2 regions of the Mixta hanseatica genome follow, and region 1 is predicted to be linked to the other one. Evidence: predicted binding sites of a transcription regulator. Region 1 holds the regulator's gene; the other holds the start of a gene.
What was found. Region 1 encodes PurR, which represses purine synthesis genes. Its sites were predicted from a motif close to CANGCAAACGTTTGCNTG; they were not measured.

Region 1 (10,236 bases):
AAGGCAGACGCAGAATCCAGGCGTAAACCACCTGTTCCGGCGATTCGGCACTCGTCTCTTCGGCAATAGTCTGGAGTTCAGCGCGCAGCGGCGCAAACTTCTCTTCGCTGAATAGTCGTCCCCCACCAAGGCAGGACCAGGCCATCGGCTTAATGCGTAACTGCTGGCATTGATCGAGCGTGCCGTCTAACAGCACGTCCTGACAGAGCGGAGAAATTTCAACCTGGTTGGTCGCCAACGTAAACGGCAGGCGTGACTGTAACAGGGCAAATTGCGATGGCGTAAAGTTGGAGACGCCGAAATGGCGTACTTTGCCGCTCTGATGCAGCGCGCTAAAGGCCTCGGCAATTTCATCCGCGTCCATTAGCGGATCGGGCCGATGAATTAGCAGCAGATCGAGGTAATCGGTCGAGAAGTGACGCAGGCTGTTTTCCGCGCTGCGGATAATATGCGCTCCATCGGTAATGTAGTGGCCCAGCGTATTTTCCGGTCTGGCGGTGGTGGCGATGCCGCACTTGCTTACCAGCTCCAGGCGGTGACGTAGCGAGGGTTCCAGGCGCAGCGCGGCGCCAAAAGCCGCTTCGCACTGATAATCACCATAAATATCGGCATGATCGACAGTGGTGATGCCCAGCTCCAGATGCTGCTCGATAAATGTCGCCAACTGCTGCGCAGACATTTGCCACTCCATCAACCGCCAGTAGCCCATTACCATACGGGAAAACTCTGGCCCCTGTGGCGCAATACATACGCGTTCTGTCATTTTTTTACCTTTAAGATTCACTTTTCGGGCAGGCAGTATACGCCGACGTCAGCAAAAAAAAGGGACAGATATCAAAACAGTGACGGCTGTTGGGGTTCTTCAGGAGGAGACGCTTTTTCATTGCGATGCAGGCGTAACCAGCGCTGCCGACACAGACGCAGCACTTCGCGCTTGCGCGCATCGCTGTATTGCATCCAGTTAAAGCGCTCTTCGCGGCTGCGCAGACAGCCACGGCAGTAGCCGCGTTCATCCGACTGACAAATACCGCGGCACGGGCTTGGCACCGGGAAAAATTCAAGCTGCTCTGCCACATCGCCTCCTGAGTAAACATCCTCTTTCATTCAAGACAGCTTCAGGCAGGAGCGCAAGCCTGGCGACAAAAATTCATCCTAACGGTGAATAAAAGCACGATAATGATTTGCGGCATGCCAATAGTCACTTTATTAAACCGCTATTAAGGTTTTATTAAGGCTTTTCAACCAGGATACATAAAACCCTCCACTTTTATTTTGATGATGCGGATGCTAAAAAAAATACGCTGTAGTGAATCCTGGTTCCTTATCGGTTGCGCCCTGTTTTTTACCTTTATCCTTAATGCTCAGTTTATTGTACGTGCGGCAGAACGCACGCCCCGAACAGCTCTGCATGATTATCTGTTTATCGCCTCAATTCCGCTGGTGCTGTTTTGCGCCTTTATGCTGATTTTTAGCCTGCTGGCGCTGCCCTGGATTCGCAAACCGCTGCTGATTATTTTGCTGTTGTGCGGCGCGGCGGCAAATTACTTTATGTATAGCTTCGGTACGGTTATTGACACCAATATGGTGCAAAACGTGTTTGAAACCGATCTGCAAGAGGCGACAGCCCTGCTTAGCGTGCGCTACCTGCTGTGGCTGCTGGTGCTGGGTGTGATCCCTGCGCTGATCATAGCGCTAACGAAGATCACCGCTACCCGCCCATGGTGGTTCTCCCTGGCGATGCGGGCGCTATGGGCTATCGGCTCCGTGCTGGTTATTTTGCTGATAGCGGCCCTGATGTATAAGGATTACGCCTCGCTGTTTCGCAATAATAAAGGGCTGGTCAAAATGGTTACGCCCGCCAATGTGGTCAGCGGAGTGATTAACTATGTTGATAATCGTTGGCTGCAGGGCAGCCAGGCGCTGGTGCGCATCGGGCAGGATGCGCATAAAGGGCCGCTGATTAAAACCGCGCAAAAAAAGACGCTGGTTATTTTTGTTCTGGGCGAAACGGCGCGGGCGGAAAATTTCTCACTCGGCGGCTATGGCCGTGAGACCAATCCGCGGCTGAAACAGCAGAACGTAATTTACTGGCAGCACGCCAGCTCATGCGGAACCGAAACCGCTATTTCGGTGCCCTGCATGTTTTCAGGCATGCCGCGCGCGCAATATAACGCCAACCTGGCGCGCCATCAGGAAGGGCTGATGGATGTGCTGGCGCATGCGGGCGTTAACCTCCTGTGGCGCGAGAACGATGGCGGCTGCAAAGGCGCCTGCAACCGTATTCCGCATAGCGATATGACATTATGGAAACTGACGGATCTTTGCCGCAGCGACGCTTGCCTGGATGAGGTCCTGCTGCATCGTTTATCGCACTATATTGATGGCGTGAAAGATGATTCGGTGGTTGTGCTGCATCAGATGGGCAGTCACGGCCCCGCCTACTATTTGCGCTATCCGACTGCGATGCGTCAGTTTACGCCAACCTGCGACAGCAAACAGATTCAGGATTGCGATCATCAGGCGCTGGTCAATACCTATGACAATACGCTGCTTTATACTGATGCAATGCTAAGCGACACCATCGACCTGCTAAAACGGTATCAGGATCGCTTTAACGTGGCGCTGATTTATCTCTCCGATCATGGGGAATCGCTTGGCGAGCACGGTATGTATCTGCATGGCGCGCCTTATCTGTTCGCTCCCAGCCAACAGACGCATATCCCTTTTCTGATGTGGCTCTCTGCCGATTATGCCCGTACGTTTGGCGTTAACCTCTCCTGCCTGCGGCAGCATGCGCAGCAGGATGAGATATCGCAGGATAATGTATTCCATACGCTGTTAGGCATGGTGAACGTTCAAACCCGCCTCTATCAGCCGCATCTTGACCTGTTAACCGCCTGTCAGGCGCATTAGGGTTGCATTAGACCAACTGGTCTATTACCCTGAGCGCTATGAGTAAAACGACCCGACATGATACCCGTGAACAGCTGCTCGCCATCGGCGAGCAGCTCTGTTTGCAACGCGGCTTTACCGGCATGGGGCTGAGTGAACTGCTGGCGCAGGCCGGCGTGCCGAAGGGGTCGTTTTATCACTATTTTCGCTCTAAAGAAGCCTTTGGCGTCGCCATGCTGGAGCGCTATTTCAGCCATGTGCGTCACGACATGCAGATATGGTTCGATGCGCCGTTGCCGCCGCGTCAGCGCCTGCTGGATTACTATCATCAGGCGGAACAGCGCTTTCGCGCAACCGGCCATATTGAAAACTGTCTGGCGGTGAAAATTTCCGCCGAGGTGTGCGACCTGTCGGAAGAGATGAGAGTGGCGCTGGAACAGGGCGCCGCCGCTCAGATGGCGATCCTGGCTACGGCGCTGCGTGCTGCGGTTGCGCAAGAGGCGCTTCGCCTGAGCTGTTCGCCTGAAGCGATGGCGCAGACGCTCTATTCTCTTTGGCTCGGCGCCAGCCTGCAGAGCAAAATACGCCGCGATGGCAGCGCGTTGACCGATGCGCTACAGGCAATTTTACAGCTGCTGCCAGAGAGCTAAATTAAAAAAACCATTTTCAAGACGACTGGTCTACTAATGACTGACCGCGGTTTTTCCAGCTGGAAACAGGCCGCTATACTAAGCTTTTTTGACCGTCATCGGACGATGACACCCCTTTCAGGAGACTATTATGCGCTTACTTCATACTATGCTGCGCGTTGGCGATATGCAGCGTTCCCTTGATTTTTATACCCGCGTGCTGGGCATGCGTCTGCTGCGCGAAAGCGAAAACCAGGAATATAAATATAACCTGGCGTTTGTTGGCTACACTGACGAAAGCGAAGGCGCAGTGATTGAGCTGACCTATAACTGGGGCGTTGATCAGTATGACCTGGGCAACGCCTATGGTCACATCGCGCTGGGCGTTGATGATGTCGCCGCGACCTGTGAAAGAATTCGTCAGGCGGGCGGCAAGGTGACCCGTGAGGCTGGCCCGGTTAAAGGCGGCAACACCATTATCGCCTTTGTGGAAGATCCGGACGGTTATAAAATCGAACTGATTGAAAACGCCCACGCCGGCCACGGCCTTGGCAACTAAGTTTTCAGGGCGTCTGCTGGCGCCCTTCTTTTTTCCCGCTGCTGCAACCCCTGGCGAAATTTGCCATAATGCGCGCTGCATTTTTTCGCCAATGAGATCCTGATGTCTGAATCGAAACAACTGAACGCATTATCTGACCGCTTCCGCGGGTTTTATCCGGTGGTGATTGATATTGAAAGCGCCGGATTTAATGCCAAAACCGATGCACTGCTGGAAATTGCCGCCGTTACGTTGAAAATGGATGAAGATGGCTGGTTACAGCTCGACCAGACGCTGCATTTTCACGTGGAGCCTTTTGAGGGCGCGATTCTGCATCCGGAAGCGCTGGCGTTCAATGGTATCGATCCTGCAAATCCGCTGCGCGGCGCGGTCAATGAATATGATGCGCTGCACGCTATTTTTAAGCAGGTGCGCAAAGGTATAAAAGATCAGGGCTGCAACCGCGCCATTGTTGTCGCGCATAACGCCAACTTTGATCACAGCTTTATGATGGCCGCCGCCGAGCGCGCCGCGCTAAAGCGTAACCCTTTCCATCCGTTCGCCACCTTTGATACCGCAGCCCTGAGCGGGCTGGTCCTTGGCCAGACGGTGCTGGCGAAAGCCTGTAAGGCGGCGGGCATCGCCTTTGACGCCAGCCAGGCCCACTCGGCGCTGTACGATACCGAGCGTACCGCAGAACTATTCTGCGAGCTGGTTAACCGCTGGAAACGGCTGGGCGGCTGGCCGCCGCTGCCGGTGGCTGAAGAGCAGCCTGTCGACGCGCAGATCGCCGAGGGCGAATAGCCGGTCAGCATAAAATAAAAAAGGGCGCCCGAAGCGCCCTTTGCTGTCATAAACGGGATAAGGACTTATTCCGCTTCTTTATATTTTTCTGCAGTTTCTTTAATCAGCGTTTGCAGTTCGCCGCGCTGGAACATTTCGATTACGATATCGCAGCCGCCAACCAGTTCGCCATCTACCCACAGCTGCGGGAAGGTCGGCCAGTTAGCATATTTCGGCAGTTCAGCACGAATATCGGGGTTCTGCAGGATATCGACATAGGCGAAGCGTTCGCCGCAGGCAGAAAGAGCCTGAACCGTTTGCGCAGAAAAGCCGCAGCTTGGTAACTTCGGCGAGCCTTTCATATAGAGCAGAATCGGGTTTTCTGCGATCTGGCGCTGAATTTTTTCAACAGTACTCATAATTGCCTTCCTTAAATAGCATGCTTCGTGTCTATTGATTGTAGCGACTGTAGCGGGTTGCTGAAAACGACATTTTCTGTAAGGTTAAATAACGCAGGTTATTGTACCGGGTTGCGCGGCCAAAATAACCACCGTCTGGGGCATTTCTGCGGCGGCGATTAATAACTGGTCATAACATTGCTGAGATAAAAGCCTGTTTATGCTTATTTTTACATCTGTATGCACTTAAAGTTTATTTCACTAAAAAAGGCTTTATCTTTTCGCAATAAGTTCGATTAGAATTGGCCACCAGGAGTCTGCCGCTATGGCAGAAATAAGATTAACCTTGCGCTATCACTGCGCTTTGAGTGTAACCACACCATGCGTTTATTGATTACGCTTTTTATGCTGACCGTTGCCCAACTCTTTTTTAACGTTGCCCAGGCATCGCCGCAGGCGCCGGTTAAGGCCAGCCAGCATAAAGTTGATAAAAAAATCGCCCGCGACGACGATCGTCGTAAGCGTCGGCCGGTGAAAACGGCCAGTAAAAAGGCGCGTCCGGCCAGCGTTGAAAAAAACAAGCTGAAGAAAAAAAGCAAGCCTGCGGTGGTAACCGCCGCCAGCACAAAAAAAAGTCGCGCCGCAACCAAAACCGCCAGCGTGAAAAAAAGCAGCCTTAAAAAGAGCAAACAACGCTATGGTCGTCAGCGCGGCGACAAAAATTCGACGGCGCTCGCAAAGCGCGGGCCGCTGGAAATGAGTAAGGCGCACCGTGAACGCTATCAAAAAGCGCGTGAAACGGCGATGAACAAACTGATGAGTCAGCTAGGTAAGCCTTATCTGTGGGGAGGCACCTCGCCTCATACCGGTTTCGACTGCAGCGGTCTGGTCTGGTACGCCTATAAAGATGTAGTGAAATTTAAGATCCCGCGTACCGCCAATGAGATGTATCACCTGCGTGATGCGGCTCCGATTAACCGTGAGGCGCTGGAGAAAGGCGATCTGGTCTTCTTCCGCATCAATAACCGCGGCGCGGCCGATCACGTGGGCGTCTATCTGGGTAACGGCCGCTTTATTCAGTCACCGCGAACCGGTAAAGATATCCAGATTAGCCAGCTTAGCGATGATTACTGGCAGCGGCACTATGTTGGCGCGCGCCGCGTGATGACGCCGCGCACCATTCGCTAACGCTGTTGCGCAACAAAAAAGCCTGTCTTAGTGACAGGCTTTTTTTATCCTTCGTGCTGCGATCAGTGCATTACGGCAGTGAAGCTAAATGCAATAATCATCAGCAATGCCGCAACCGTGGTGCCTATTGATAGTTTTAAATCGGTGCTCATTCACCCTCTCCTTTAACCACACAAAAAATAACGGTATAGATTTTCCCATACTCCCTGGTAAAAATCTCGTTTTCTTTGCGCCACCTTGATAGAATCCCCGCCTTGCGTTGCGCAACGACAAAAAACCACCGTTGCCAACCCTTATTTTAAAGACGTCCCGCCTATCAGACGTACCTCAGCCCGCCAATTTCACCTTTATGCGTGCTGAATAACGCCATGCGGACGCAAACGATTAACATTAGCCTGATCAGACTATTACGTCAGGCGCAGGAGTATCTTTTTAATGGCAACAATCAAAGATGTCGCAAAGCGTGCCGGCGTTTCCACTACTACGGTATCGCACGTCATCAATAAAACGCGTTTTGTCGCGGAAGAGACCCGAGAGGCCGTCTGGGCAGCCATCAAAGAATTACACTATTCGCCCAGTGCCGTTGCGCGCAGCCTGAAGGTTAACCATACCAAATCGATTGGTCTGCTGGCGACTTCCAGCGAAGCGCCCTATTTCGCTGAGATTATAGAAGCGGTGGAAACGCGCTGTTTCGCTCGCGGCTATACCCTGATTTTGGGCAATGCCCACAACGATTTACAGAAACAGCAGGCTTACCTCTCCATGATGGCGCAGAAGCGCGTGGATGGCCTGCTGGTAATGTGTTCTGAGTATCCTGAAGCACTGCTGAAGATGCTTGAGGAGAACCGCAATATCCCTATGGTGGTGATGGACTGGGGCGAATCCCGCGGCGATTTTACCGATACCGTGCTGGATAACGCGTTTGAAGGCGGCTATCTGGCCGGGCGCTATTTGATCGAGCGCGGCCACCGCGACATCGGCGCGATCCCCGGCCAGATGGAGCGCAACACCGGCAGCGGACGTTTTGCAGGTTTCGTAAAAGCGTTGAATGAAGCCAACATCCCGGTACGTGATGAGTGGATCGTGCAGGGCGACTTTGAACCGGAATCGGGCTATCGCGCCATGCAGCAAATCCTGGCGCAAAAGCAGCGCCCTACCGCTGTTTTCTGCGGCGGTGATATTATGGCGATGGGCGCGATTTGCGCTGCGGATGAGATGGGGCTGCGCGTGCCGCAGGATATCTCCGTTATCGGCTACGATAACGTGCGCAACGCGCGCTATTTCACCCCAGCGCTGACCACGGTACATCAGCCAAAAGAGCAGCTGGGCGAAACCGCTTTCGATATGCTGCTGGACCGTATTACCAGCAAACGCGAAGAACCGCAGACCATTGAAGTGCATCCTACGCTGATTGAACGCCGCTCCGTTGCTGACGGTCCGTTCCGCGACTACCGCCGTTAATGCCTGAGGCTCAGGAAAACCGCTTCCTGAGCCTGCTACTCCTCACGCAGCCATTCCCGATTGATGGTTTCCGTATCGCCAAGATAGTCCAGTAGCCAGCGCAGCGCGGGTGAATTACTTTGCTCTGACCAGCTCACGCAACAGAAGCTATCCGGGAAAGGCTGCGGTAAGGTCAGCTCCGTTAGCTGCCGGGCTTGCAGCAGCGGCGCGGCAAAGTGGCCGGGCACCATCCCCACGCACAGCCCGGCGCGCAGGCAATCAAAGGCGCTTTCCCAGTCGGGCACCACCAGCCGGCGCTGATTATCCAGCGTCCAGGTGGTACGTCGCGGCAGCGCGCGCGAGGTATCTTCCAGCACCAGCGACGGCCAGGGACGAATATCATCATCCTGCAGCTGGGTCGTTATGCCGGCTAACGGATGATTAACGCTGACCACGCAGCGCCAGTTGAGCGCCCCCATATCGCGGAAGGCGAAGCGCCCGCCCACCGGGATCGCCTGGGTTGCGCCAATCGCCACATCCACCCGTCCGTCGGCCAGCGCATCCCAGACGCCGTTAAACACTTCCGGCGTAATCAACAGCTCCATATCCGGAAAGTGCCGGTAAAAATCGAGCACCAGCTGGCGGGTACGCTGCGGTTTAACGATACGATCCACCGCAATGCTTAACTGCCCGCGCCAGCCGTTCGCCACCTGTTGACACTGTCGCCGCGTGGCTAGCATTTTTTTGATAACAGCGCGTCCTTCGCGAATAAAAAGCTCTCCTGCCTCGGTCAGCACCACATCGCGATGCCGCCGTTCAAAAAGCGGCACCGCCAGCCAGGATTCCAGCTGACGCACCGTATAGCTGATGGCTGAGGGTACGCGGTGCAGCTCTTCCGCGGCAGCAGAAAAGCTGCCGTTACGCGCCACGGCATCAACCACTTCCAGTGCATATTCAGACCACATTTTTTGCCTGCAAAAATTTTGATATCAAGCGGCAAATTTTAGCGTTTCACATTGAGAAAAACATCCTTTACCCTCGCGCCGTCTGTTCACCTGCTTATAAACGAGAAAGAGATGCCTGGTTCAAAAGGATTTATGCTCTATCTGGCCCTGCTCAGCACGCTGGGTTTTCTGGCCACCGATATGTATCTGCCGGCGTTTACCGCCATGCAGGAAAGTTTTGCGACTTCCGCTGGGATTATCAGCGCCAGCCTGACCGTATTTTTAGGCGGCTTCGCCTGCGCCCAGCTGCTGTGGGGGCCGCTTTCCGATCGCTATGGTCGCCGACCGATACTGCTGTTGGGCCTCGTGCTGTTTGCACTGGGCTGCGCGGGCATGCTGTGGGCGAATGCCACCTGGCAGATGTTAACCCTGCGCTTTATTCAAGCGGTAGGCGTCTGTGCGGCGGCGGTAAGCTGGCAGGCGCTGGTGGTCGATCGCTATCGCGGCGCGCAGGCTAATCGCGTTTTTGCCACCATCATGCCGCTAGTGGCCCTGTCGCCGGCGCTGGCGCCGCTGTTAGGTGCCTGGCTGCTCAGTCATTTTTCATGGCGTGCGATTTTTCTGGCGCTGTTGCTGGTCACGCTGCCGCTGCTGTTTGCAACGGCGAAGCTGAAAAAAACTGCACCCGCCTCTGCAGCCACCGCTCAACGCAGCGGCTTTTTCCGTCTGCTGGCGTCACGTATCTACAGTGGCAACGTGCTGATTTACGCCGCCTGCTCAGCCAGCTTTTTCGCCTGGCTAACCGGTTCGCCGTTTATCCTGCACGATCTGGGCCTGAGTCCGGCTGATATCGGTCTGAGCTATCTACCGCAAACCGTGGCGTTTCTGGTCGGCGGCTTTGGCTGTCGCTCTGCGCTTCAGCGTCATAGCGGCCGCAGCCTGCTGCCGTTCCTGCTGATTTTTTATGCGCTAAGCGTGACCGCACTATTTATGGTTTCGATAAGCGACCATGTTACGCTCTGGGGCCTGCTGATCCCGTTTTGCGGCATGGCGCTGGCAAACGGCGCGATTTATCCCATCGTGGTGGCTAACGCCCTGCTGCCCTTCCCGGATGACACTGGTAAGGCTGCGGCGCTGCAGAACTGTTTGCAGCTGGGCCTGTGCTTTTTCGCCAGCCTCGCCGTCTCCTCCTGGCTGACCCAGCCTTTACTGACCACCAGCTCGGTAATGGTGTCGACGATTATCCTGGTGGCGCTGGGTTATGCCTTGCAGCATGTAGCCCACGACCGCACAGCGGAAACGAAAAACAGCCCGCCGTCTTCCCTTTCCAATTAAGCATCCGCCGCTGTCGGCATGCTTAGCGCACTAACTATTAGCCATTGTATAATGCCTTGCGGGAGAATATACTCCTTGCAAGGCAGTCA
Region 2 (10,236 bases), 1.3 Mb from region 1:
TGCTCGTCATAAACGATTTCCATCGCCCGTCCGCCCAGCACATAGGAAGGACGCACTACCAGCGGATAACCGATCTCTACCGCTTTCTGTACCGCCTGCTCCAGCGCGGTCACCGTGGCGTTCGCCGGCTGCTTCAGGCCCAGGCGATCGACCGCCTGCTGGAAACGCTCGCGGTCTTCCGCCCGGTCGATAGCATCCGGGCTGGTGCCGATAACCGGTACGCCTGCGGCTTCCAGCGCACGCGCCAGCTTCAGCGGCGTCTGACCGCCATACTGCACGATAACGCCCTTCGGCTGTTCAAGACGCACGATTTCCAGCACATCTTCCAGCGTGACCGGCTCGAAGTAGAGGCGATCGGAGGTGTCGTAGTCGGTTGAAACGGTTTCCGGGTTGCAGTTGACCATGATGGTTTCATAACCATCTTCACGCAGCGCCAGCGCAGCATGAACGCAGCAGTAATCAAACTCGATGCCCTGGCCGATACGGTTTGGTCCACCGCCCAACACCATGATCTTCTCACGGTCCTGGTTCGGATTCGCCTCGCACTCCTCTTCATAAGTAGAGTACATATAGGCGGTATCGGTGGCAAACTCAGCGGCGCAGGTATCAACGCGCTTATAAACCGGATGCAGGTTGTATTGCTGGCGCAGCTTACGCACTTCCGCTTCGCTTACGCCAGCCAGATCCGCCAGGCGTGCATCGGCAAAGCCTTTGCGTTTAAGCGTTCGCAGGAAATCGGCATTCAGGCCGTTAATGCCTTCATGGGCCACCTGCTCTTCCAGACGCACCAGCTCTTCAATCTGTACCAGGAACCAGCGGTCAATATTGGTCAGGTTAAATACGCCGTCTACCGACAGGCCAGCGCGGAATGCATCGGCCACATACCAGATACGCTCGGCGCCTGCATCTTTTAGCTCGCGACGAATACGCGTTAGCGCATCGGCATCGTCCAAATGCACTTTCGGATCGAAGCCATTCACGCCCACTTCCAGTCCGCGCAGCGCCTTCTGCATAGACTCCTGTAACGTGCGGCCAATCGCCATCACTTCGCCGACCGATTTCATCTGCGTCGTCAGACGATCGTTGGCGCCGGCAAATTTTTCAAAGTTAAAGCGCGGGATCTTGGTCACGACGTAGTCGATTGAAGGCTCGAACGAGGCTGGCGTACGGCCGCCGGTAATGTCGTTCATCAGCTCATCCAGCGTGTAGCCTACCGCCAGCTTCGCCGCGACTTTAGCGATCGGGAAGCCGGTCGCTTTCGACGCCAGCGCCGAAGAGCGCGATACGCGCGGGTTCATTTCAATAATGATCAGACGGCCGTTTTTGGGGTTTACCGCAAACTGCACGTTAGAGCCGCCGGTTTCCACGCCGATTTCACGCAGCACCGCCATCGAGGCGTTACGCATGATTTGATACTCTTTATCGGTCAGCGTTTGCGCTGGCGCGACGGTGATCGAGTCGCCGGTATGGATGCCCATTGGGTCGAAGTTTTCGATAGAGCAGACGATGATGCAGTTGTCATTCTTATCGCGCACCACCTCCATCTCATACTCTTTCCAGCCAATCAGCGATTCATCAATCAGCAGCTCTTTGGTTGGTGAAAGATCCAGCCCGCGCTCGCAAATCTCTTCGAACTCTTCGCGGTTATAGGCGATACCGCCGCCGCTGCCGCCCATGGTAAAGGAAGGACGGATAATGCAGGGGAAACCGACATCCGCCGCAACCTGCAGCGCTTCTTCCATATTGTGCGCAATGCCGGAGCGTGCCGTTTCCAGGCCGATTTTCTTCATCGCCTTATCGAAACGTTGGCGGTCTTCCGCTTTATCAATCGCATCGGCCGTGGCACCAATCATGGTAACGCCGAACTCTTCCAGTACGCCCTGACGCTCCAGCTCCAGCGCGCAATTCAGCGCTGTCTGGCCACCCATGGTAGGCAGCACCGCATCCGGGCGCTCTTTCTCGATGATTTTACGCACCACTTCCCAGTGGATCGGCTCGATGTAGGTAGCATCCGCCATTTCCGGGTCGGTCATGATGGTTGCCGGGTTGGAGTTAACCAGAATGACGCGGTAACCTTCCTCGCGCAGCGCTTTACAGGCCTGCGCGCCGGAATAGTCGAACTCGCACGCCTGGCCGATAACAATCGGGCCAGCGCCCAGAATCAGGATGGATTTTAAGTCAGTACGTTTTGGCATTATCTCTGTTCCTTTCCTGAAATTTATTTCTGGCCGGCACGGGCCGCTTCAATCAGTTCGATAAAGTGATCGAACAGCGGCGCCGCGTCATGCGGGCCTGGGCTGGCTTCCGGATGTCCCTGGAAGCTAAACGCGGGTTTATCGGTGCGATGAATGCCCTGAACCGTCTGATCGAACAGTGAAACATGGGTAACGCGCAGATTGGCGGGCAAATCCTTCTCATCCACCGCAAAGCCGTGGTTTTGCGCAGTAATCATCACGGTGTCGTTATCAAGATCTTTTACCGGATGGTTGCCGCCGTGGTGACCCAGCTTCATTTTTACCGTTTTGGCTCCGCTGGCCAGCGCCAGCAACTGATGGCCGAGGCAGATGCCGAATACCGGGATTTCCGTTGCCAGAAAGCGCTGAATAGCGCGGATAGCGTAGTCGCATGGCTCCGGATCGCCCGGGCCGTTTGCCAGGAAAATGCCGTCCGGATTGAGCTTCAGCACCTCTTCTGCCGAGGTCTGCGCCGGCACTACCGTCAGGCGACAGCCGCGATCCACCAGCATACGTAAAATATTACGCTTCACGCCAAAATCGTAAGCGACCACATGGTAAGGCAGCTCTTCTGCGGATTTAGCCACAGGCAGTCCGCCGGTCAGTGTCCAGCTTCCCTGCGTCCAGCTGTAGGTTTCGCGGGTACAGACTTCCTTTGCCAGATCCATGCCTTTCAGCCCCGGAAAGGCCTGTGCTTTTTGCAGCGCCAGCTGCGCATCCGGCGTATCGCCAGCAATGATGCAGCCGTTTTGCGCGCCTTTTTCACGCAGCAGACGCGTGAGTTTGCGCGTATCGATATCGGCGATGGCCACGATATTGTTGCGTTTCAGGTAAGCAGACAGCCCTTCTTCATTGCGATAGTTGCTGGCGATCAGCGGCAAATCACGAATCACCAGGCCCTGCGCATGTACCTGCGAGGATTCTTCATCTGCGACATTGGTGCCGACATTACCGATATGGGGATAAGTGAGAGTGACAATCTGGCGGGAATAGGAAGGATCTGTGAGGATTTCTTGATAACCGGTCATTGAAGTATTGAAAACTACCTCTCCCACCGCCGATCCTGTCGCCCCAATGGCCCGACCGTGGAATTGGGTTCCGTCTTCCAGAACCAAAATCGCTGACTTATTCAAAACGTCCTCCAGGGAATAAACAGTCATAATATTTGCATATTAATTCATAACGCATGGCTGAATCAATGCAAAAACCGCTGCTACAGTCGATTTTTGGCAAATTGCGCGCATTCTAATGATCGACTTGAGGAATGTCTACCCAAAAGGCATTTTTTTATGTTTATTTCAGCCATCCTGAGGCAAAACCCTAAGATTAGCCCTAAAAAGCAGGCAATTCATGGCCAGAAAACCGATTGCCTGCTTAGACAGCTGCGAAAAATCATCTGACCGCTCTAAAAAGTAGACCAAATGGTCAAATTTCTTATTTCAGACACCACAGAAAGCATAAAATCATGTCAAAAAATGGATTTAACCATAAAATTAACATGTAATTGACATTTTAAATGGAATAAAAAAGGGCTGATAAATCAGCCCATAAAATTCAATCAGTTATAGAGAATAAAAATCAATTATACTTTAAATTATTTATAAATCATCAAGATTAAGCACGTTTCTCATATCATAAAGGCCCTCTTTTTTGGCGTTAACCCATACAGCAGCCTTAACCGCGCCTTTTGCAAATGTCATGCGACTGGAAGCCTTATGCGTTATCTCCAGACGCTCGCCAATATCTGCAAACATCGCAGTATGCTCGCCGACAATATCGCCGGCGCGAACGGTAGCAAATCCGATAGTTTGCGCGCTGCGCTCGCCGGTATGCCCTTCGCGTGCGTATACCGCATGTTCGTTAAGCGACCAGTCCATCGCATCAGCGATAGCTTCCCCCATCGCCAGCGCGGTACCCGATGGCGCATCAACTTTATGGCGATGGTGCGCTTCGATAATTTCGATATCCGCATAATCGCCCATAACTTTTGCCGTTTTTTCCAGCAGCTTTAGCATCAGATTAACGCCAATGCTGAAGTTAGCGGCGAAGACGATGGCAATCTCTTGCGCAGCCTGTTTAATTGCTGCTTTACCCGCTTCATCAAACCCAGTGGTGCCAATCACCATCCCTTTTTTATGGCGGCGGCAGAAATCCAGCCAGGTAAGCGTCGCTTCCGGGCGGGTAAAGTCGATCAAGATATCGAAATGATTCACTGCTGCTTCAAGGCTATCGCTCACGGTCACGCCAAGCTTACCGATGCCTGCCAACTCGCCAGCATCACTGCCTACCAGCGAGGAACCTTCCCGCGCCAGAGCGGCGCCAAGCGAGACGCCGTCAGTCTGCTCTATCGCCTGGATTAACTGTCGTCCCATTCGTCCTGGTGCGCCGATAATGGCTATGCGGATATCATTACTCATATTTATTCATTCCTGACTCAAGTCTGTGCATACAAAGCGCAATTAGGTTAAACAGCGGGTGCGGGACGCGCCACCATTAAATCAGATAATAAGAATTTTATGCCGCAGGCAAGGTATTATCAGAAAAGTAACTTATGCAGATTGATCAAAGGGAAAATGCGCCGTAAAGGGCTTACGGCGCGCGGAGCTAAACGCTTGACGGTTAACGATCACACCTCACAGAAAAGGTTATTCTACTGGAGTAACCGGTTCAGGAACCGGAGCAGGCTTGTTTTTGCCTTTGCTGATAGCGGACATAACGATGCCCATAATAGTCATCCCGCCTGATATCGCCGTGCCGACAATACCTGCCGTCATAGCGATAAAACCCAGCCCCAGAGTAGGCACGCCAAGAATGGCGCCGCCCACAATAACCGGAATGGTTAACGCCAGGCCAGCATAGCCCATGCCCAGCATGGCATCGGCAGAGATAGCCGCGCCGCTAACCGCTTGAATCTCAGTACGTTGTAATTCTCTCATTAGTAACTCCTTTTAACTTTATGATTAGGGCGTCGCACACAGTCCCACGCACTCTGGCTACTCAGCGAGTGGTTAACGTTGGAAGGGGAGCAACGGAAAAATGCTACTGCAAGCCCTAAGACAACTCAATGCAGCGGGAGGACATGAGTAAAATCTACGCCCGATCGGCTTCAGGATGGAAGGGCAAAGAGGAAAGCGCCCGGAACCTGACAGCATTCCGGGCGTAGCGATTAAACAATCTGACGGGTTTCGAGACGTAACTCTTTGGGCACTTCAAAAACAATATTTTCTTCGCGTCCGCTCAGTTCAGTCACCTCTTCGCCACCAAACTCACGTAGCCGCTGAATAACTTCCTGTACCAGAATATCCGGCGCGGAAGCGCCCGCGGTAACGCCAACGCACGCAATGCCCTGCAACCAGCTCTCCTGAATATCGGCGGCGGAGTCGATCAGCTGCGCACGCTTACCGGCACGCTGAGCCAGCTCTGCCAGCCGGTTGGAGTTGGATGAGTTTTTAGAGCCGACAACCAGAACCACATCCGCCTCGGCAGCCAGACTACGTACCGCTTCCTGACGATTAGTGGTAGCGTAGCAGATATCATCTTTGCGCGGCCCAACGATATTAGGGAAGCGCTGACGCAACGCATCGATCACTGCAGAGGTATCATCAACCGACAGCGTGGTTTGCGTCATAAAGCACAGGTTGTTTTCATTTTTCACCTGCAGCTTAAACACATCTTCCGGCGATTCCACCAGATACATACCGCCCTGTGCATTGCTGTATTGCCCCATGGTGCCTTCCACTTCCGGATGGCCCGCATGGCCGATCAGAATCGCTTCGGTTCCTTTGCGACTGGCGCGCGCCACTTCCATATGGACTTTGGTCACCAGCGGACAGGTGGCATCAAACAGCATGGTGAGCTGACGCGCTTTTGCCTCGGCGCGCACCGCCTGAGAAACCCCGTGCGCGGAGAAAATCAGGATCGCGCCATCCGGCACTTCGGTAATTTCTTCAATAAAAATCGCCCCACGCTCACGCAGGCTGTTCACCACGTAGCGGTTATGCACCACTTCATGACGCACATAAATCGGCGCGCCATACATTTCCAGCGCCCGCTCGACAATGCTGATGGCACGATCAACGCCAGCACAGAAGCCACGCGGGTTCGCTAACAAAATTCTCATGCGTCGCTCTCCAGAACCGGATTGATCTCCAGCACTTCAATATCGAAGTGAACCCTGTGGCCCGCTAAGGGATGATTGAAATCGACGGTAATCGAATCCCCGGCGATTTCACGGATCACGCCCGGCATTTCGCTGCCGTCCATACTGGTAAACAGCATAATGGCGCCAATTTCCGGCTCGCCCGCCTGCATAAAATCACGACGGGAAAAGTACTGAATCAGGTCGGGGATCACATTGCCGAAAGCGGCTTCCGGCTCCAGCGCAAACGCTTTTTTAGCGCCAGCCTGCAACCCAAGTAGCTCTTCCTCCAGCGGTGCCGACAGGCTGCCATCGCCCAGGCGAAACAGCGCCGGTTTGCCATTGGCGCGGGTTGATTCCGCCGTGGAGCCATCTTCCAGTTTCAGGATGAAGTGCAGCAGCACCGCGCTGTCGCGCTGTACAGAATCGGTCATGCCTTACCCTTTTGCTTCGCCTGTTTACCGGAGGGCGTGAAGAAGCCCTCCAACACGATCAGCGCGGCGCCGACGCAGATACCGCAATCGGCAATATTGAAGGTGGCGAAATGCCACCCGCCAATATAGAAGTCGATGAAATCGACCACGAAACCGTGCCAGGCGCGATCAAACAGGTTACCCAGCGCGCCGCCAATGATCAGCGCGTAGGCAATGTTGTTAATTTTTTGGCTGGCGGCGGTACGGTACATCATCACCAGCAGCGCCACCGCAATCGCGATGGCGATACCCGCAAAGAACCAGCGCTGCCAGCCGCCTTTATCCGCGAGGAAGCTAAAAGCCGCCCCGTAGTTATGGGCATAGAACAGGTTGAGATATGGCATCACCGGTATCGTTTCATGCAGCGCCATGTTGTTCATTACCCATAGCTTACTGGCCAAATCGATACCGATTACCACCACCACCAGCCAGAGCCAACGCAGTCCGGTTGCAAACAGAGATTTACGCATCAGGCAAACTTACGCTCTTCGCCGTTTCCGGCCACGTTAGTGACGCAGCGTCCGCAGATATCCGGGTGCGCGGCGTCCAGTCCAATATCGGTAGTGTAATGCCAGCAGCGCGGGCATTTCTCACCTTCCGCTTTGTGCAGGGCGATTTTCAGACCTTTTAACGCCTCGCTCTGCTGCGCCTCTTCCGGTGCCAGCGCATAATCCGCCACCTGCGCGCCCGAAGTCAGCAGCACAAAGCGCAGCTCATTGCCCAGAGCGGTGAGTTTCTCCGCCAGCGCGGCGTCGGCATACAGCGTGACCGTCGCCTCCAGCGAACCGCCGATACGTTTGTCGCTGCGCGCCTGCTCAATCACCTTATTCACTTCGCTGCGCACTTTCAGCAGTTCAGCCCAGTAAGCGTCATTCAGCGATTCGCCTTCATCCAGCCCAAACAGGCCGTCGTACCACTCTTCGGTGAAGACATACTGCGCGCGTTTGCCCGGCAGGTAGCCCCAGATTTCGTCAGCGGTAAAGGACATGATCGGCGCCATCCAGCGCACCAGCGCCTCGACGATATACCACAGCGCGCTCTGGCAGCTGCGGCGCGCCACGCTGTCGCTTTTCGCGGTGTACTGGCGATCTTTAATGATATCCAGATAGAAAGAGCCCATCTCGACCGAACAGAACTGCATCAGGCGCTGCACGACTTCATGGAAGTCATAGTTAGCGTAAGATTCAATAATGTCCGCCTGCGCCGCCTGCGCACGGCCCACCGCCCAGCGATCCAGCACCACCATCTCTTCCGGTTTCACCAGATCGGTTTCAGGATTGAAGCCGTTAAGGTTAGCCAGCAGGAAGCGTGCGGTGTTGCGGATACGACGATAGGCATCGGCAGAACGCTTCAGGATCTCATCGGATACCGCCATTTCGCCGGAGTAATCGGTCGAGGCGACCCACAGACGCAGAATATCGGCGCCCAGCTTGTTCATTACGTCCTGCGGGCTAACGGTGTTGCCCAGCGATTTGGACATCTTGCGGCCCTGACCATCTACGGTAAAGCCGTGCGTCAATACCTGACGGTAAGGCGCTTTGCCTTTCATCGCCGTAGAGATCATCAACGAGGACATAAACCAGCCGCGATGCTGATCCGAACCTTCCAGATACATATCGGCGCTGTGGCCGTGGAACTCCGGACGCACATCGACCACGGAAGCATGCGTTGAACCTGAATCGAACCAGACGTCGAGCGTATCCGGCACTTTCATGTAGTTGTCGGCGTCGTCGCCCATCAGATCGCGCGGATCGAGATCCCACCACGCCTGAATGCCATCCTGCTCTACGCGCTGCGCCACTTTTTCCATTAGCGCCAGCGTATCCGGATGCAGCTGTTCGGTTTCTTTATGCACGAACAGCGCCATCGGTACGCCCCAGGTGCGCTGACGCGAGATGCACCAGTCAGGACGGTTGGCGACCATCGACTCAATACGCGCCTGACCCCAGTCCGGGATCCACTGCACGCCTTTGATCTCTTTCAGCGACTGCGCGCGCAGCCCTTTCTGATCCATGCTGATAAACCACTGCGGCGTGGCGCGGAAGATAATCGGCGTTTTATGGCGCCAGCAGTGGGGATAGCTGTGCTGCATTTTTTCTACATGCAGCAGCGCGCCCTTTTCACGCAGCAGCTCAACGATCATATCGTTAGCTTTAAAAACGTTGACGCCGTCCAGCGACGGATATGTTCCCGGCAGATAAGTGCCGTCCGGACCGACCGGGTTGGCGGTTTCCAGGCCATATTTCTGACCGATCACATAGTCGTCCGGGCCGTGGCCGGGGGCGGTATGCACCGCACCGGTACCGGCATCCAGCGTAACGTGCTCGCCCAGCACCACCGGTACGTCAAAGGCAAGGAACGGATGCTGAAAACGCATCAGTTCCAGCGTCGCGCCGGTGGTGGCGCCCAGCACCGTCCACTCGCTGACGCCTGCGCGCTGCATGACGCTCTCAACCAGATCTTTCGCCAGAATCAACGCGCGTCCGTCGATCTGCACCAGCTGATATTCAAATTCAGGATGCAGTGAAATCGCGCGGTTGGCTGGCATGGTCCACGGCGTAGTCGTCCAGATAACCAGCGCAATCGGCCCTGTTACCTGGGCTGCGCCAAATTTCGCCGCCACCGCCGCCGCGTCAGTCGCGTTGAACATCACGTCGATAGAAGGCGAGGTTTTGTCGTAATACTCCACTTCCGCTTCCGCCAGCGCGGAACGGCAGTCCAGACACCAGTGCACCGGCTTAGCGCCTTTATGCAAATGACCGTTGCCGATGATTTTGCCCAGCGCACGGATAATATTGGCTTCGGTGTGGAAATCCATCGTCAGATAAGGACGATCCCAGTCACCCAGCACGCCCAGACGGATAAAGTCGTTTTTCTGGCCGGCAACCTGCTCCGCCGCATATTTACGGCAGGCTTCGCGGAACTCCGCGGCGCTGACCTTCTCGCCCGGCTTACCGATCATCTGCTCGACTTTATGTTCGATCGGCAGGCCGTGACAGTCCCAGCCCGGGACGTACGGCGAATCGAAGCCCGACAGACCTTTGGACTTGATAATAATATCTTTCAGAATCTTATTAACTGAGTGACCAATGTGGATGCTGCCGTTCGCATACGGAGGGCCATCGTGCAGGATAAAGGTTTTTTTCCCTTTTTTGGCGGCGCGGATGATGCCGTACAGGTTGTCATCAGTCCAGCGTTGCAGCATACCCGGTTCGCGTTTGGCGAGATCGCCACGCATCGGGAACCCCGTTTCCGGCAAATTCAGGGTAGATTTATAGTCACTCATCAGATTCTCGATTCCGTGTTTCGGTTGTTACACCGGTGTTTTAAGCCCAAAAAATTCGCGGGCAGTCACCACATCTTTAGCAATTTGCTCTTTAAGCGCATCCAG

Region 2: a site for PurR is predicted at 3,590-3,607, ahead of carA (glutamine-hydrolyzing carbamoyl-phosphate synthase small subunit). Genes of this name have one in related genera too.

The regions. Positions count from the first base shown of each region.
Region 1 is NZ_CP082904.1:2,055,004-2,065,239, reverse strand. It holds gene K6958_RS10045 (aldo/keto reductase) at 1-763, opposite strand, end outside; gene K6958_RS10040 (DUF1289 domain-containing protein) at 835-1,074, opposite strand; gene eptA (phosphoethanolamine transferase EptA) at 1,276-2,913, shown strand; gene K6958_RS10030 (TetR/AcrR family transcriptional regulator) at 2,952-3,542, shown strand; gene gloA (lactoylglutathione lyase) at 3,673-4,080, shown strand; gene rnt (ribonuclease T) at 4,183-4,863, shown strand; gene K6958_RS10015 (Grx4 family monothiol glutaredoxin) at 4,929-5,264, opposite strand; gene K6958_RS10010 (C40 family peptidase) at 5,622-6,428, shown strand; gene cydH (cytochrome bd-I oxidase subunit CydH) at 6,491-6,580, opposite strand; gene purR (HTH-type transcriptional repressor PurR) at 6,864-7,889, shown strand; gene punR (DNA-binding transcriptional activator PunR) at 7,925-8,833, opposite strand; gene punC (purine nucleoside transporter PunC) at 8,945-10,147, shown strand.
Region 2 is NZ_CP082904.1:786,000-796,235, reverse strand. It holds gene carB (carbamoyl-phosphate synthase large subunit) at 1-2,195, opposite strand, end outside; gene carA (glutamine-hydrolyzing carbamoyl-phosphate synthase small subunit) at 2,219-3,367, opposite strand; gene dapB (4-hydroxy-tetrahydrodipicolinate reductase) at 3,833-4,651, opposite strand; gene K6958_RS03745 (hypothetical protein) at 4,880-5,170, opposite strand; gene ispH (4-hydroxy-3-methylbut-2-enyl diphosphate reductase) at 5,401-6,354, opposite strand; gene fkpB (FKBP-type peptidyl-prolyl cis-trans isomerase) at 6,351-6,806, opposite strand; gene lspA (signal peptidase II) at 6,803-7,315, opposite strand; gene ileS (isoleucine--tRNA ligase) at 7,315-10,131, opposite strand; gene ribF (bifunctional riboflavin kinase/FAD synthetase) at 10,159-10,236, opposite strand, start outside.